DNA from 2 places in the Serpentinimonas sp. SMBJO2 genome. Region 2 is predicted to be linked to the other one. Evidence: predicted binding sites of a transcription regulator. Region 2 holds the regulator's gene; the other holds the start of a gene.

Region 1 (7,867 bases), 1.3 Mb from region 2:
GGCAGCTTGGCAAAGCAGCTCGGGGGGTAGCCCTTGGTGGCCGGGGGCTCGCCGATGGCCAGCGCGATTTCGCGCTGCGCCATGGCGTAGCGGCTGAGCGAGTCCATGAGCAGCAGCACGTCCAGGCCGTCGTCGCGAAAGCGCTCGGCGATGGCGGTGGCGTAGTGCGCGCCTTGCAGGCGCAGCAGCGGCGGCGAGTCGGCCGGTGCCGCCACCACCACCGAGCGCGCCAGCCCGTCGGCCCCCAGTATGTCTTCGATGAACTCCTTGACCTCGCGCCCGCGCTCGCCGATCAGGCCGACCACGATCACGTCGGCGCGGGTGAAGCGCGCCATCATGCCCAGCAGCACGCTTTTGCCCACGCCGGAGCCGGCAAAGAGCCCGATGCGCTGCCCGCGCCCGACGGTGAGCAGGGCGTTGATGGCGCGCACGCCGGTGTCGAGCGGTTGCCGCACCGGGGCGCGCTCCATGGCGTTGATGGGGTTGCGCTCGAGCGGGTCTATGGCCACCGCACGCAGCGGCCCTTGGTGGTCGAGCGGCTGGCCGCGCGCGTCCACCACCCGGCCCAACAGACCGGCACCGAGCGGCAGGCGCAGCACGCCGCGGTCGTTGGGGGGCTGCGGCCTGAGCGGGTCGCCCAGGCGCGGCTGCGGCCGGTAGGGGGGCAGCTGACGCACCCGCGCGCCGCTGGCCAGCCCTTGCACGTCGCCGGCTGGCATCAGGTAGGCGCGGTCGCCATTGAAACCGACCACCTCGGCCAGCACGGCGCTGTCGGGTTCGCCGGGGGTGTCGATCACGCACTGTGAGCCCACCGGCGCGCGCACGCCTTGGGCTTCGAGCACCAAACCGGCCAGGCGCACCAGCCGGCCGCTGGTCTCGAGCGCGGTGTGCTGGGCCGCCGCCTGCTGCGCCAGCGCCATGAAGGCGGCCCAGCGCGGCGGCAGCGCTGGGCTTGGGGGCGCTGCCGCCAAGGGCGCTGCGGCCAGGGGCTCTGCGGCCAGGGGTTCAGCGGCCAGGGGTTCAGACATCGGCTTGCCCTCCGGGCTGCCAGGGCGGCTCGAGCCCCAGGTTGGCCAGCGCCCGCTGCCAGCGCTTTTCGAGCCGCGCATCGACGCCGCCATGGGCGCTCTCGACCACGCAGTCGCCTGGGCTCAAGGTGGGGTCGGGGTGCACCTGCACCGGCTGCGCGATCCCGTGCGCCTCCAGGGCGGCTGGATCGGTCAGCAGCGCGGCATCGAGCGGGTGCAGACGCAAGGTGGCCGGGCGAGCGTCGTCGATCAGCAGCGCCAGCGCTTCCTGCAACACACTGCGCAAGGGCGGCAGCGGGGTGCTCAGCTCGCGCCGCACCACCTGACGCGCCAGCGCGCCAGCCAGTTGCAGCACCTGCTCGGCCAGCGCCTGTTCGAGCAGATCAAAACCCGCTTGCGCCTGGCGCAGCACGGCGTCGACGCGCTGCACCTGTTCGCGCTGCACTTGCAGGGTTTGCTGCTGCAATTCAAGCCGCGCGCGTTCGGCGCCGGCCACCAGGCCGGCTGCGTAGCCTTCGTCCCAAGCCTGTAGGCGCAGCGCCTGTGCCTGCTGGGCATCGAGCGCCTGTGCGGTCTCGGTGGCCTGGGCGTCGCGGCCGGGTTGGTCGTCGATGGCGCCAAACCGCACCGCCTCCACCTCTTGCACCTCTTCCTTGGGGATGAAGCGCTGGTAGTGCGAGGCGCGGCTAGACGAAGGCATCGTCGCCTCCGCCGCCGATCACGATCTGGCCCTCGTCGGCCAGGCGCCGCACCACCTTGAGGATGTCTTTTTGCTGCGCCTCGACCTCGGACAGGCGCACCGGCCCGCGCGACTCCAGGTCTTCCTTGAGCGCCTCAGCGGCACGGCTCGACATGTTGCCGAGGATTTTTTCCTTGAGCTCGTTGCTCGCACCCTTGAGGGCGATCACCAGCGCATCGGACGACACCTCCTTGAGCACCGACTGGATGGCTTTGTTGTCGAGCTTGTTCACGTCTTCGAAGGTGAACATCTTGTCCATGATCTTTTGCGCCAGATCGGGGTCGGATTCGCGGATCGAGTCCACCACGCTGGTCTCGAGGCTGGTGCCGAGCAGGTTGATGATCTCGGCCGCCGCCTTGACGCCGCCGAGCGAGCTTTTGCGCACCTTGTCGCCGCCGGCCAGCACGTGGTAGAGCGCTTCGTTGAGGTCTTTGAGGGCCATCGGCTGGATGCCCTCCATGGTGGCGATGCGCAGCATGACGTCGTTGCGCGTGCGCTCGGTGAATTGCTTGAGGATGTTGGCGGCATGGTCCTGGTCGAGGTGCACCAGAATGGCGGCCAGAATCTGCGGGTGTTCGTTGCGCAGCAGCTCGGCCACCGAGACCGGGTCCATCCACTTCAGGCTCTCGATGCCCGAAACATCGCCGCCTTGCAAAATGCGGTCGATCAGCAGCGAGGCCTTGTCGTCGCCCAAGGCGCGCTTGAGCACGGCGCGCACGTAGTTGTCGGTGTCCGAGACCAGCAGGCTTTGCGAGGCCGCTTCGGCCGTGAACTTGTGGATCACGCCATCGGCCTTGTCTTTGCTGACGCTGCGCATGCGCGCAATCGTCTCGCCCAGGCGCTGCACCTCTTTGGGCGAGAAATGCTTGAACACTTCGGCCGCTTCCTCTTCGCCGAGCGACATGAGGAAGATGGCCGCGTCCTGCAGTCCGTCGTCTGTGTCAGCCATTGCGCGCTACCTTTGGGCTTGTCAAGGGCCCCATTGTCGCTTCAACTGCTGGCCGTCGCAGCGGATTCGCCCGCCATCCAGCCGCGCACGATGTTGGCCACGGCCACCGGGTTTTCGCGTGCCAGCCGGCGCGCGTCCTCGAGCCGCAGCTGCTCCACGGTCGGTTCGCTGAATGCGGGTGCAGGCAGGCCCGGGCGCTGAGGCTGGTCGTCCACCAGGGCGTTGAGCTGACTGCCCGGGGCGCCGGCGTCGCTTGCGGGTTCGGGCGGCGCTGCGGCCATGAGCTTGAGCGAGGGCCGCACCATGCCCAGGAAGACGATCAGTGCCAGCAGCAACAAGCCCAGCGGCCAGACCAGGGAGCGGATCAGGTCTTGCAGCCAAGGCTGCTGCCACAGCGGCAGCTCGACCGTTTCGGCCACGGTGCGGTTGAAGGCGGCATTCATCACGTTCACCGTGTCACCCCGCGGTTCACTGAAGCCTATGGCTTCGCGCACCAGTGCGTTGATCTGCGCCATCAGCTCGGGCGACAAGGGCGTGCTGGTGGGTTCGCCGCGCCGATCGGTGCCCTCGGCGTGGTTGAGCACCACGGCGGCGCTCAGGCGTCGGATGTTGCCAGTGGCACCCCGGGTCACGGCCACGGTGCGGTCGACCTCGAAATTGGTCACTTGCTCGCGCCGGCGGTTGGCTTCGGCGCTGCCGCCGGTCACGTTCTGGCCCGGCACCACGCCCAGGGGGCCGGCGTCGGGGGCGTTGATCGGGGCCGCTGCAGCCCCCGGGGGCAAGTTGGCCACGGCGCCGGGTACGCCAGCCGGCGCTTGTTCGGTCTGGCTGCCGCTCTCGAGCAGCTGGGCGCTGCGCACCGCGGCCTCGTTGGGGGCCTGGTTGGGGCGGAACTGCTCGCTGGTCTGGTCGGTGACCGAAAAATCGACGTCGGCCGTGACCTGGGCGCGCACGTTCTGGCGCCCCACCAAGGGTTCGAGCAAATCCAGTATGCGCTGGGCGTACATCTGCTCGACCATGCGCCGGTATTCGAGCTGGCGCGAGTCGATGCCGTTTTGGGCGCCGTCGGCGCTTTGCGACAGCAGATTGCCGTGCTGATCGACCACGCTCACCGCCGCTGGGCGCATTTCGGGCACGCTGCTGGCCACCAGGTGCACGATGCCGGCGACCTGGGCGCGGTCGAGCGTGCGGCCGCCGTGTAAAGTGAGCAAGACGCTGGCCGAGGGCTTTTGCTGCTCCCTGAAAAAACCGGTCTGATTCGGCAACGCCAGGTGCACGCGCGCCTCGGCCACGGCATCGAGCGACGAGATCGAGCGCACCAGTTCGCCCTCGAGCCCGCGCTGAAAATTGAGCCGCTCCTGGAACTGCGTCATGCCCAGCCGGGCGGTGTCCATCAGCTCAAAGCCGACCACGCTGCCACGCGGCAGGCCCTGCGCCGCCAGTTGCAAGCGCACGTCGTGCACCCGGTCGGCGGGCACCAAGATGGCGGTTCCGCCCTCGGAATGCCGGTAGGGCACCCCCAGTTGCGACAGTTGCTCGAGCACCGCGCCGCCGTCCTGCGGCGAGAGGTTGGCGTAAAGCACCCGGAAATCGGGCCGGCCGGCCATCAGCGCAGCCGCCACCAGCAGCGCCAGCAAGGCGGCCGCGCCCAGCCCCAGCATGAGCTTGCGGCCGCTGTCGAGGCGCGCAAAGCCCTGCACCAGGCGGTTGGGTGGGCCCGCAGTCTGGAGGGGTGGGGCATCGACGGTGGCGACGGCGGTGTTCATGCGGGTCGGGGCGGGAGGACGGTTTGGGGGGCTGAAGGCATTGTGTGTGGCCCGGCCCCGGATCTAAAGCAGAAAAAGACTGGCCAACGGGGGCTTTATCGGTCTCAAGTCGGGGCGTGCGCGGCCGTAGCATAGGCGCACATCGCATTGGATGCCCCCACGCCCTGCAAGGATCGAGCCATGGAATTGCGCCTCACCCCCCCCACGACCGTCGGCGTTGGTGCGCCGCGCCCCGCGCGCCTGCCCGGCCTGGAGTCGGGCGCAGGCGGATCGGCTGGGGCGGTGCCCGCAGCCGGCGGCTTTGGGCAGGCCTTCAGGACGGCCTTGCAAAACGTCAGCGCCGCCCAGGAGCGTGCGAGCCAGTTGCAGACCGAATTTCAGCTCGGCAACCCCAACGTGAGCCTGGAGCAGACCATGCTGGCGATGCAAAAGTCACAGATCGGCTTTCAGGCCGCACTGCACGTGCGCAACCGCATGATGCAGGCCTACACCGATGTGATGAACATGCAGGTGTGAGGGGGTCAATGCAGCAGGGTCGATCGATTCGGTGCCAGGTGCTGCCACAGATCATCCACCCACGGTTCGACCAACGCGCGGATCTGGGCATCGTGGCGCAGCAGCGTGAGCATGATGCGCTGCTTGCGGGCGCGCTCGGTGGGCGTCAGGCCATCCTCTTGGCCGAGTTCGCGCAGGCGCTCGATCAGCACCGCGCAGGCGCTTTCGAGCCGCATCACGGCGTCCCAGTCGTGCGCTTGCGCGGCGTCGAGCATCGCTTGGCTGGTTCTTTCGATCGCTTGGTAGTGCTCGAGCAGATCAGTGGGCTTGGTGGACATGGTGTGTTGCTGGTGCGAAGGGCCAGATGAAGACTGTGCAAATTCTCGGGTCGTGTCCTCTATATCGTGGTGTGGCGGGCCAACTTGAGCACTTGGTGAGCGGATTGTGCCGTTCAGTTCTGGGCTTTGGGGCTGGCGCCGGGCGGGCGCACCGGCTCCAGCGGCTGCGGCACCATGGGCTGCCAGCGCACGGGCGTGAGCGGCGCCTCCTGCCCCAAGGCCTGGCCATTGACGCGCAGGCCGTTGGCCGACAGGCGCGCGGCGGTGGTGGGGCCCACGCCACGCACCCGATGTGAAAAATCGCTCCAGTTGGCAAAGGGCCGCTGTTGCCGCGCCGCCACGATGCGCTCGACCATCACCGGGCCGATGCCCTTGACCGCATCCAGGTCGGCGGCCGAGGCGCGGTTGGCCTCTACGGCGCCGGCAAGGGCAGCGCACAGCAGCAGAACGGCAGCCAGCAGCGGCGCCGCCAGCCGCCGCCTGAATGACGCCTGCCAAGCGCCACGAACCCCCATTCCGCCCATGTTGCCCCTCCTGCGCTGCAGTCGCCGACACTGCACAATGCGAACATCTTAACTGCAGCGGGCTCATTGGGGCTCGATGGCGCGCCCGATGCCTGCAACGCCACCACCCCGGCAAGCGACGATGTTTGACCCCACCCAAGTGCCCGTGCTGGGCACCGATGCGCACCTGCCCGCCGTGGCGCCGGCCGAGTGCCAGCCGCTGGCGCTGCGGCGCCGTTTGGCGGCGCCGCCGCTGTGGCAGCCCGAGCTGTGCCACGAACCCCGTTTCATCGAGCGCACGCCCAGCCGCGCCGCGGTGCTGATGGCGGTGCGCGCAGGGCCACAGCCCACGCTGCTGCTCACCGAACGCAGCGCCGCATTGCCCGACCACCCCGGACAGATTGCCTTCCCCGGCGGCAAGATCGACGCCAGCGACGCCGACGCCCAAGCCGCTGCCCTGCGCGAAGCGCAAGAGGAGATCGGGCTGCCGCGGCAGGCGGTCGAGGTGCTGGGCCAACTGCCCGACTACACCACGGGCAGCGGCTTCATCGTCACACCGGTGCTGGCCTTGGTGCCCGCCAGCCAGCGCCTGCAACCCGACCCGCGCGAGGTGGCGGCGGTGTTCGAGGTGCCGCTGGTCTATCTGATGAACCCGGCGCACCACCGCCGCCACGAGCTGCTCTGGCAAGGCCGCCGCCGGCAGTGGTTTTCCATGCCGTGGCACGACGGCACGCGCGAGTGCTACATCTGGGGCGCCACGGCGGCCATGCTGCGCAACCTGTACCGGCTCTTGAGCGCCTGAGGCAACACCACACCAGGCCCAGGGCGCTAGATCAAGCTGCCAGGCAGGGCTGGTCGCGAGCGCTCGCGCTGGTTATGATGCCGACCCATGACCTTGTTTGCCCTCATTTTTGCATTGGTGCTCGAACAGGCGCGCCCCTTGCCCGACGACAACCCGGCGCACGCCGCGTTGCGCGCTTGGGCGGCGGCGGCGCGGCGCTGGCTCGATGCCGGGCAATGGCACCACGGCTGGCTGGCGTGGGCGCTGGCGGTGCTGGGGCCGGTGGTGCTGGCGGTGTGGATCTACGGACTGCTCAACTGGCTGCACGGCCTGCTCGGTTTTGCCTGGGCGGTGTTGGTGCTCTACCTGACCCTGGGCTTCAGGCAGTTCAGCCACCACTTCACCACCATCCGGGTGGCGCTGGAGTCGGGCGACGAGGCGGCGGCGCGGGCCGAACTGGCGCGCTGGCAGGGGGTGGAGGTGGCTGAGCTGCCGCAGCAAGAGCTGCTGCGGCACGTGATCGAACACTCGGTGCTGGCCGCGCACCGCCATGTGTTTGGCGTCATGGTGGCATTCGTGGCCTTTGCCGCCATCGGGCTGGGGCCAGCGGGGGCGGTGTTGTACCGCATGGCCTTGCACGTGGCGCGCCACTGGCCGGTGCGCACCACGGTGCAGACCGAAGACGCCTCGGCCGCAGCGGCGCAGCGCGGCTGGCACGTGGTGGATTATGTGCCGGTGCGCGCCACGGCGCTGGCTTTTGCGGTGGTGGGCAATTTTGAGGAAGCGATCGCCAACTGGCGCCAAGAGGGCGCCCTGACCAAGGGCAACGACGGCTTGCTGCTCGCCGCCAGCGCCGGGGCCATGAACGTGCGCCTGGGCAGCGGCCCCCCTCTGGGCGAGCCCCTGTATACGCCCGAGCTGGGCTGGAGCGAGTCGGACGCGCGCGTGCCCCAGTTGGCGCATCTGGCCAGCATGGTGGGGCTGGTGTGGCGCGGCGTGCTGCTGTGGCTGCTGCTGCTGGCGCTGGCGCTGTTTGCCCGCGCTTGGTGAAGCACAGGGGCTGGGCACCGGCCCGTGCGAGCAACCGCCGGCGTCAATAGCGCGGCGCCGCGCTGAGCTCGTGGTGCAAATCCACATAGAGCCGGTAGCGCTGCTCGTGCACCCCCAGGCCCACGGCGGCGCGCACCGCGCAACCGGGCTCGTGCAGATGGGTGCAGTTGTAGAAGCGGCATTGCCCGCAGTGCGCGGCCAGATCGGGCATCAGGTGC
Region 2 (7,867 bases):
CAAGTCGAAGGTGAAGGTGCCGTCGCTGGGGATGGAGGCGTTGCCGGTCTGCACCGTGCCCGGCGGCGGCGGCACCGTGGTGCCAGACGAGATGCTGATCGGCGCCAGGGCGGCGCTGGTGACTTGCCCGGCGGCGTCGAACACCACGTTGCCCAAGGACATGCCCGAGACGCCGTTGTCGGCGCTGGCCAGCACCTCCCAGGTGTTGGCCGCAGGCAGACGCACGAAATACATCTGCAGCGTGATCGGGTTGCCCTGCGAATCGAAGACATTGGTCGCGGTGCCAAAGGTTTTCTGGCCTTCGCTCAAGGGAAAACTGGCGGCGGTGGCCGGTGGCACCACTTGCGGCGCAGTGCGCGCGTCCAGGTTGGCGCTCAGGAACAGGCCTTGCAGCGCCGGGTCGGGGTTGTCGCCGGTGCGGCGCGGGGCAATCGCCGCCCCGGTGGGCAGGGTCAGATCGGCTGGCACCACGCTGGTGCGGTTGCCCGACTCGTCGGTCGGGAAACCTTGCAGGCGCGAACCGTTGTTGGTGATGATGAAGCCGTTGCGGTCGAGCTTGAATTCGCCGTTGCGGGTGTAGAGGGTGGAACCGTCGGGCGCCGCCACCTGGAAAAAACCGCTGCCGTTGATGGCCAGATCGAGCTGGTTGCCGGTGATTTTCAGATTGCCCTGGCTGAACAGTTGCGCCACCGTGGCCACCTGCACCCCTATGCCCGCATTGCCCCCGCCGGCTGCGCCCAGCGACGAGGCAAAGACCTCGGAAAACTCGGCCCGGCTCGCCTTCATGCCGGTGGTGTTGGCGTTGGCAATGTTGTGACCGATCACGTCCAGGTTGCGTGCGGCGGCGTTCAGGCCCGACAGGCCGGTCTGGAAACTCATGGCTAACTCCTCGGGTGCGTGGCGGTGTCAGAGAAAGGCGAGCACGTCGCTGGTGTTCAGGGTCTGGCCGCTGGCGCTGCGCATTTGCAGCGCGCCCTCGATCACCCCGACCGATTCGATGCGCTGGCGCGCCAGGGGCATGGCGCTGACGGCCTGCCCCGCCGCCGTGGCCTGGATCTGCATGCTGGCCACGCGCGCCGGGTCGACGCCGTCGAGCGCCCAGGTGAAGTGCTGCAAGCCCGCGCTGCGCGGCCCCAGGTTCGCGCTGCCCAACAACTCGCCGCTGCGGCCGAGCACATCCACACGCACGCTGTCGGCGGCTTGCGCCAGGCTGAAGCTGCCCACGGCCTGGCCCGCGGCGCTGCTCAGGGCATTGCCCTGCGTGACCACCTCGCGCCCCACCAGTGTCGCCGCCTGCACCCCTTGCGTCAAGCCAAACTGCGCCGCCAGGCTCTTGACGGTCTGGTTCAGTTGCTGGATGCCGGTGACGGTGTTGATCTGCGCCATTTGCGTCGTCATCTGCGCGTTGTCCATGGGGTTGAGCGGGTCCTGGTTGCTCAATTGCGCGATGAAGAGCTTGAGGAAGCGGTCCTGTGCCGCCTGTGGGTCGTTGGCCTGGGCCTGGTTGCCGCCGCGTGCGTTGTAGGCGTCGATCTCGCTGCGGCTCAAGGGGGTCATGAACATGGTGCGGCTCCGGGGGGGCGGCTCATTGGCCCATTTGCAGGGTGCGCAAGAGCAGGTTGCGCGTGGTGTTCATGACTTCGACGTTGTTCTGGTACGAACGCGAGGCGGCGATCATGTTCACCATCTCCTCGACCGGGTTCACGTTCGAGTGCGTGACGTAGCCTTGCGCGTCGGCGTTCGGGTGCTGCGGGTTGTGGACGCGCCGGTTCGGCGCCGCGCTTTCGATGATGTCCTGCACCCGCACCCCGGCCGAGGCCGGGTTGTTGCCCATGGGCACGGTCTGGAACACCACCTGGCGCGCGCGGTAGGCCTGGCCGTCCGGGCCGGCCACGGCGTCGGCGTTGGCCAGGTTGCTGGCCACGGTGTTGAGGCGCTGCGCCTGGGCGCTGATGGCGCTGCCCGAGACGCTGAAAATGGTGAACATCGACACGATCGCTCTCCTTCACTGGCCCTGGATGGCGCTCAGCATGGTGCGCACATGGCCGTTGATGAACCGCAAGGTGGATTCGTACATGACCGCGTTGTGGACGAAGTTGGCGCGCTGCTGGTCCATGTCCACGCTGTTGCCGTCCAGGCTGGGCTGGGTCTGGACGCTGTACTGCACGCGGTGGCGGTCTGGCACATCCGCCATGGCCGCTGCCGTGCGCAAATGCTGGGTGTTGCCGCCGGTGAGCACCGGCATGGCCCCGGCGCGCAATTCGGGGCTGCGCGCACGCACGCTGTCCATGGCCTGACGAAAGTCGAAATCGCGCGCCACGAAGCCGGGCGTTTCGGCGTTGGCGATGTTGCTCGCCAGCACCTGCTGGCGATGCGCGCGCAACTGCAGCGCGTCCGAGAAGAACTCCAGGCGCCGGGTCAGTGGCTCAAACATCTTGCGCTCCTGCGGCTTTTGGTTGGGAGGCACTGGCTGCACGCACGGCCCCGATGCCGCGATTGTGGAAAACTTGAGCCCTTTTCAAGCCTTGAATAAGCAGCCCATTGGCCGGCTATTTCCGCTCAACCCGCAGCCACGGCTGGGCTACAGTGCTGCGACACCGTCCCTGACCACAGCTGCCCCCATGCGCCCGAACCCAATCTGCTCCTGCCAAGGGCCGCAGCGTGGCCGCGTGCGGCGTGCCGCCCTGCTGCTGGCCGGGCTGCTGGCGCTCGCAATGGGCTGGAGCGGTGCCGCCGCCTCCACCCAGCCCAGCCCTGCGCACCAGGCCTGGTCGCAACAGACCGAGCGCTGGATCAACGAGCAGCTGATCGCCCAGGTGAGCACCGACCTGCCCTTGCGCCCCGAAGTGGTGGTGGGGCGCTTCGACAGCCGGCTGCAACTGGCCCCATGCGCCCAGGTCGAACCGTTCATGCCCAACAACACCCGGCTCTGGGGCCGCACCCGCATTGGGCTGCGCTGCGTGCAAGGCCCGGTGGCCTGGACGGTGTTTTTGCCCGTCCAGGTGCGCGCTTGGGGCCCGGCCTGGGTGGTGCGCCAGCCGGTGCGCCACGGGGTTGCCCTGACCGAGGCCGACCTGGAGCCCGCCGAGATCGACTGGGCCGCGCACCCGACACCCCCGCTGACCCGCCCCGAGCAGTGGCTGGGCTTGGCGGCGGCGAGCGCGCTGCAACCCGGTCAGGTGCTGCGCCCCGGCATGGTGCGCGCCCCGCAGCTGTTTGCGTCCGGGAGCACAGTGACCTTGCTGCTTCAGGGCGCAGGCTTTACACTCACGGCCAGCGGCACCGCGCTCAACCACGGGGTGCGCGGCCAAGCGGTGCGGGTGCGGCTGCCCAATCGGCAAGTCGTCAACGGGGTGGTCATCGACGCCGACACGGTCGCCGTCCGCCTGTGACACAAACGCCACAGCCAGAACCGCAAAAAAAGGTTAAAGTCGGGCCTCATTCGGCCGATAAGGCTCTCAAGTGCCCCACTCATCTGGGGTTTGGAGCGCGTCATGAACATCAACAACCTCACCGACAAGCCTGCTGCAGTCAGCCCGCCCACGCGGGTGCTCGATCGCGCCGCCGTGCCTGCTCAGGGGGTGGGTGCGCCTGACACGGCCTCCGTGGCCAGCGTCGAGGTGCGGTTGTCGGCCGTGACCCAGACCATGACCCACAACGTGGCGCGCTCCGGCGCCGACGTTTTCAACGCCGAAAAAGTGCAGGCCATGCGCAGCGCAATCCAGAACGGCTCGTTTTCGGTCAACGCCGAAGCCATCGCCGACCAGATGCTGGTTCAGGCGCGTGAAATGCTTGGCGTGGCCGCTGCGGCGCCGCGCTCCGAGGCCGGCGCCGCCCCCATGCGATGAGCAACCGGGGTTTGGCGCACAGCCTTCCTCCCGCCGGCAGCCCCGATTGGGGCTTGGCGCTTGAATCCCTGATGGCCTTGCGTACGGCGGCCGCCGCGGTGCAGCGGCTGGCGCTGGAGTCGATCCAGCACGACAACGCCGATGCCTTGGTGGCCGGCGCCGCCGAACTGGCCCGTTGCATGGCCCAGCACCTGCCGCTGCTGCAGCAAGCCGCCGCACACGGCGCTGCCGCGCCGGCCGAGTTTGTGCTGCAATGGCAACGCCTGGGCACCGATCTGCAGCAACTGAGCCAGACCAACACCCGCCTGTCGGCCCGAGCGCAGCGCGCACTCGACGTGCTGTTCCCGGCCGACGCCCTCAAAACCTACAGCCGGCTGGCGGGGCGCTCGAGCCCCTTTGCCCAGGGCAACGGGGCCGCGGCAGGTTACTTCAAAGCCTGAATCGCCGTGGCGGCGCAAGCGCGCGCTTTCAGTGCGCCCGCAGCCGCGCCCGCAGCCGCGCAATCGACTGGCTGTGCAACTGGCTCACGCGCGACTCGGTCACCCCCAGCACGGCAGCAATCTCCTTGAGGTTCATGTCGTGCTCGTAGTACATGCTCATCACGTGCTGCTCGCGCTCGGGCAGCTTGTTGATGCCCTCGACCAGGGCCGCACGCATGCGCTGCTCGCTCAACTGGGCCTGCGGGTTGGCGCCTTCGTCGGCGGGCAGAAAGCGGTCGAGGAACTGCTCGTCTTCCGCCCCGCCGCTCAGGTCCTCGAGGTAAACCAGTTGCGAACCGCGCACCCGGCCCAGCATCTCCTGGTATTCGGGCAGCGACAGCCCGAGCTCGAGCGCGATCTCGGATTCGCGCGGTGCCCGCTGCAGGCGCTGCTCCAGCCGCTGCACCGCCTGCTCGATGTCCTTTTGCTGCTTGCGCGAGCCGCGTGAAAGCCAGTCGCCGTCGCGCAGCTCGTCGAGCATGGCGCCGCGGATGCGCTGGCTGGCAAAGGTCTCGAACTGCACCCCTTGCGCCGGGTCGTAGCGCGACAGGGCTTCGTTGAGGCCGATCATGCCGACCTGGATCAGGTCGTCGATATCGACGCTGGCCGGGAGTCGGGCCATCAGATGATGCGCCAGACGGAGCACCAAAGGGCTGTGGCGTCTGAGTTGGGCATCGCGGTCAAGCGTGCCTTTGGCGGTGTACATCAGGAAATGCGCCGGTCTGGTGGGCTGAAAGCGCGAAAAACTCGTGTGAAATGGAATGAACATGGGGTTGTCTCACGCAATCTTGCAGCACCAACGCCGTTTCCAGTACCCGTTGCATACAGGACTCGCCAGCCGCGTGGTGCAAGACACCCCGCTGACGATCATACCCGAGCGGCCAGACCGCAGCCCGCAGCCCCAGGTGGCGCCAGACCTGCTGGCGCAGCGTCTGCACCGGCCCAGGCTCCTGGCCTTGATCCCTGTCGGCTGACCGCACCGAGGTCGGCTCGGCCTCGGGCAGCCACAGCACCAGCGCCTGCAGGGCCGCCACCTGCCACAAGACCTTGACGGCGTTGTAGGCGTTCACCAGGCTCGCCGGGACCGCATCGAGCAGCACCAGCGGGCGCGCCTGGGTGCCGGCCAACCGCACCGCCCAGGCCTCCAGCGGGGCCTGCCAGAGCAACACCCCAGCGTCGGGCAGCGCCTGCTGCCACTGGTCCAGCCAGGCGCTGGATGGGGACAGCGCGCCACCGCTCTCGGGCATGCCATCGAGCGGCAGCACGCTCAGACCCAGATGCAGCAAGCCGTCTTCAAGCCGCTGCAGCGCCGCCTGCGCCAGCGCCGGATCGGGGCTTTGCACCACCGGCAACAAGCGCTTGGGATGCTGCAGGCGCAAGGCCGCAAGGCCCGTGGCCTGGTCGAAACCGGACTCAAACATGGCGACCGTCCAACGGCACCCGCACCTGGCCCGATTCGGCAAAGTACACCGGCAACTCGGCCTCCAGCGGGTCGAACGACGATTTGCCGCTCGCCGCCATCGACAGCCGCACCAGCGTCGGCGCATCGGGGCGCTGCCAGTCTTCGGGCACGCGCTGGCCAGTGCTCAGGCCGCGCAGCACCAGCTGGTGCCGGATCAGGGTGTCGAGCGCCGGCCCGAGCTTGGCGGCTTCGTCGAGCTTGGACAAAATCACGCCATGCAGACCACTGCCCACGTAGGCGTGCACCACCTCGTCGAGCGTGTCGCCGTGGGCGCCGGCGTTGAGCACCAGCAGTTTCTTGATGCCGGGCGAGTCCAGCAGCTCCATCATCTCGGCGATGCGCGGGTCTTTTTGGCCCAGCCCGGCGGTGTCGATGAGCACCATGCGCTTGTTGGCCAGCAGCTCGAGCAGGTCTTGCAGCGCCGCGCGGTCGTGCGCCAGATGCGCCACCACGCCCAGCATGCGCGCATAGGAGCGCAACTGCTCGTAGCCGGCCACGCGGTAGCTGTCGAGCGTGATCAGGCCGATGCTGCTGGGCCCATAGGTCTGCACGCATTGCGCCGCCAGCTTGGCCGCCGTGGTGGTTTTGCCGACGCCGGTGGCCCCCACCAGCGCAAACACCCCGCCCTCGTCGCACAGCTGGCCGGCTTCGCGGTGGGTGCGCAGGTTGCGCGCCAGCACCTCTTGCGTCCAGCGAAAGGCCGCCGCTGGTTCTTGGCCTTCGGGCAGGCGCTCGATCACCGCGCGCGCCACCGTGGGCGAGTAGCCGCAGCGGATGAGTTTGAGCAGCAGACCGGCCTCGATCGGGTCTTGCTTGGCCTGCCCGAGCCAAGCCAAGGTGTTCAGGCGTTCCTCCATCAGCGTCTGCAGCTTGTCGATCTGCTCGGTCAGGCGCGCCGCCACCGAGGGCGAGGCGTCGGCTTTGGGTGCTTCGGGGACCGGGCTCACCACTGCCGGGCGCGCCTTGGGCTTGGGCGCAGCAGTTGCGGGCTGGGCAAATTGCAAGCGCAGGTCGTGCTCATCGGGCGAGGCCCGATAGCCCTCGCGCTCGGGCGCGCTGCGGCGTGCGGGTGCGGCGCCCTGTGGGTGCGCAGGCTCGCTGGGCACCGGATCGGCGCGCACTGGGCTTTGCATGGCTTCGCGGCGCTTGCGCAGCATGCGTTCGCGCACGTAGTCCTGGAACGACAAGGTGCTCATGGCCATGGTTTCGGTGTCCTGCGCCACGCTGCTGGGCGCTGGCTGCTGGCGCGGCAACTGGCTCTCGGCGCGCTGCTGCAGGTTGGCGCGCGGCGTGCGTTCGTCGGGGCGCTGCGATGGCTTGGGGGCAGCCGCAACCTGCGTGCGCAAGTGCCCCAGGTCTTCCTCGCTGGTGGCCACCACTTCAAAACCTTGATCCATGGAGCGGCTCGACAAAATCACGGCGCTGTCGCCAAAAGTGGCCTTGGCCAGCGCCATGGCTTCGCGCGAGTTCGGGGCTATAAAGCGTTGGGCGTTCATGCGGGCTCTCCAAGTATCGGGCCGATGCGGATCAAATGGGTGTCAGGGATTTCGCTGTGCGCCAGCACCTGCAGGCGGGGCGCGGCGCGCTTGAGCAGACGCGCCATGGCGCTGCGGATGGCGTCAGGCACCAGCAGGCAGGCCGGGATGCCTTTTTCTTCCTGCCGGTTCGAGACCTGCGCCGCCGACTGGGTGAGCAGTTCGGCCACGCCGGGGTCGAGCGCGCCCGCGCCCTGTCCGCCCAGGGCCTGGGTGAGCAAGCGCTCGAGCCCGGGCTCGATGGCGATCACCTCCAGTTCGCTCACCGGGCCGTAGATTTGCTGCACGATCGCCGGCGCCAGCGCCTGCCGCATGCGCCGCGCCAGCTCGGCCGGGTCCTGCGTCTGGCCGGCGTGTTCGGCCAGGGCCTCGACGATGGTGCGCACGTCGCGGATGTGCACCGACTCGTCGAGCAGCAGCTGCAGCACCTTGTGAAATACGCCGATGGGCACCATGGCCGGAACCACTTCCTCGATCAGTTTGGGGGCCAGTTTGGACACGTGCGCCACCAGCTCTTGCACCTCGGTGCGGCTCAGCAGCCTG

What was found. The regulator FliA, encoded in region 2, starts transcription of late flagellar genes. The targets are predictions, from matches to a motif close to CTAAAGTTTNNNNNNNNNNNGCCGNTA.
Region 1: a site for FliA is predicted at 5,378-5,404, ahead of AAAZ40_RS04190 (flagellar protein FliT). Genes of this name have one in related genera too.

What each region holds. Positions count from the first base shown of each region.
Region 1 is NZ_CP150628.1:924,049-931,915, forward strand. Features, by position in the region: gene fliI (flagellar protein export ATPase FliI) at 1-920, opposite strand, end outside; gene AAAZ40_RS04170 (FliH/SctL family protein) at 1,021-1,728, opposite strand; gene fliG (flagellar motor switch protein FliG) at 1,715-2,716, opposite strand; gene fliF (flagellar basal-body MS-ring/collar protein FliF) at 2,758-4,482, opposite strand; gene fliE (flagellar hook-basal body complex protein FliE) at 4,663-4,998, shown strand; gene AAAZ40_RS04190 (flagellar protein FliT) at 5,004-5,315, opposite strand; gene AAAZ40_RS04195 (ComEA family DNA-binding protein) at 5,429-5,839, opposite strand; gene AAAZ40_RS04200 (CoA pyrophosphatase) at 5,961-6,620, shown strand; gene AAAZ40_RS04205 (CobD/CbiB family protein) at 6,708-7,649, shown strand; gene rsgA (ribosome small subunit-dependent GTPase A) at 7,693-7,867, opposite strand, start outside.
Region 2 is NZ_CP150628.1:2,289,451-2,297,317, forward strand. Features, by position in the region: gene flgE (flagellar hook protein FlgE) at 1-879, opposite strand, end outside; gene AAAZ40_RS10605 (flagellar hook assembly protein FlgD) at 907-1,563, opposite strand; gene flgC (flagellar basal body rod protein FlgC) at 1,586-1,993, opposite strand; gene flgB (flagellar basal body rod protein FlgB) at 2,006-2,434, opposite strand; gene flgA (flagellar basal body P-ring formation chaperone FlgA) at 2,622-3,392, shown strand; gene flgM (flagellar biosynthesis anti-sigma factor FlgM) at 3,495-3,848, shown strand; gene AAAZ40_RS10630 (hypothetical protein) at 3,920-4,288, shown strand; gene AAAZ40_RS10635 (RNA polymerase sigma factor FliA) at 4,317-5,033, opposite strand; gene AAAZ40_RS10640 (hypothetical protein) at 5,008-5,748, opposite strand; gene flhF (flagellar biosynthesis protein FlhF) at 5,741-7,285, opposite strand; gene flhA (flagellar biosynthesis protein FlhA) at 7,282-7,867, opposite strand, start outside.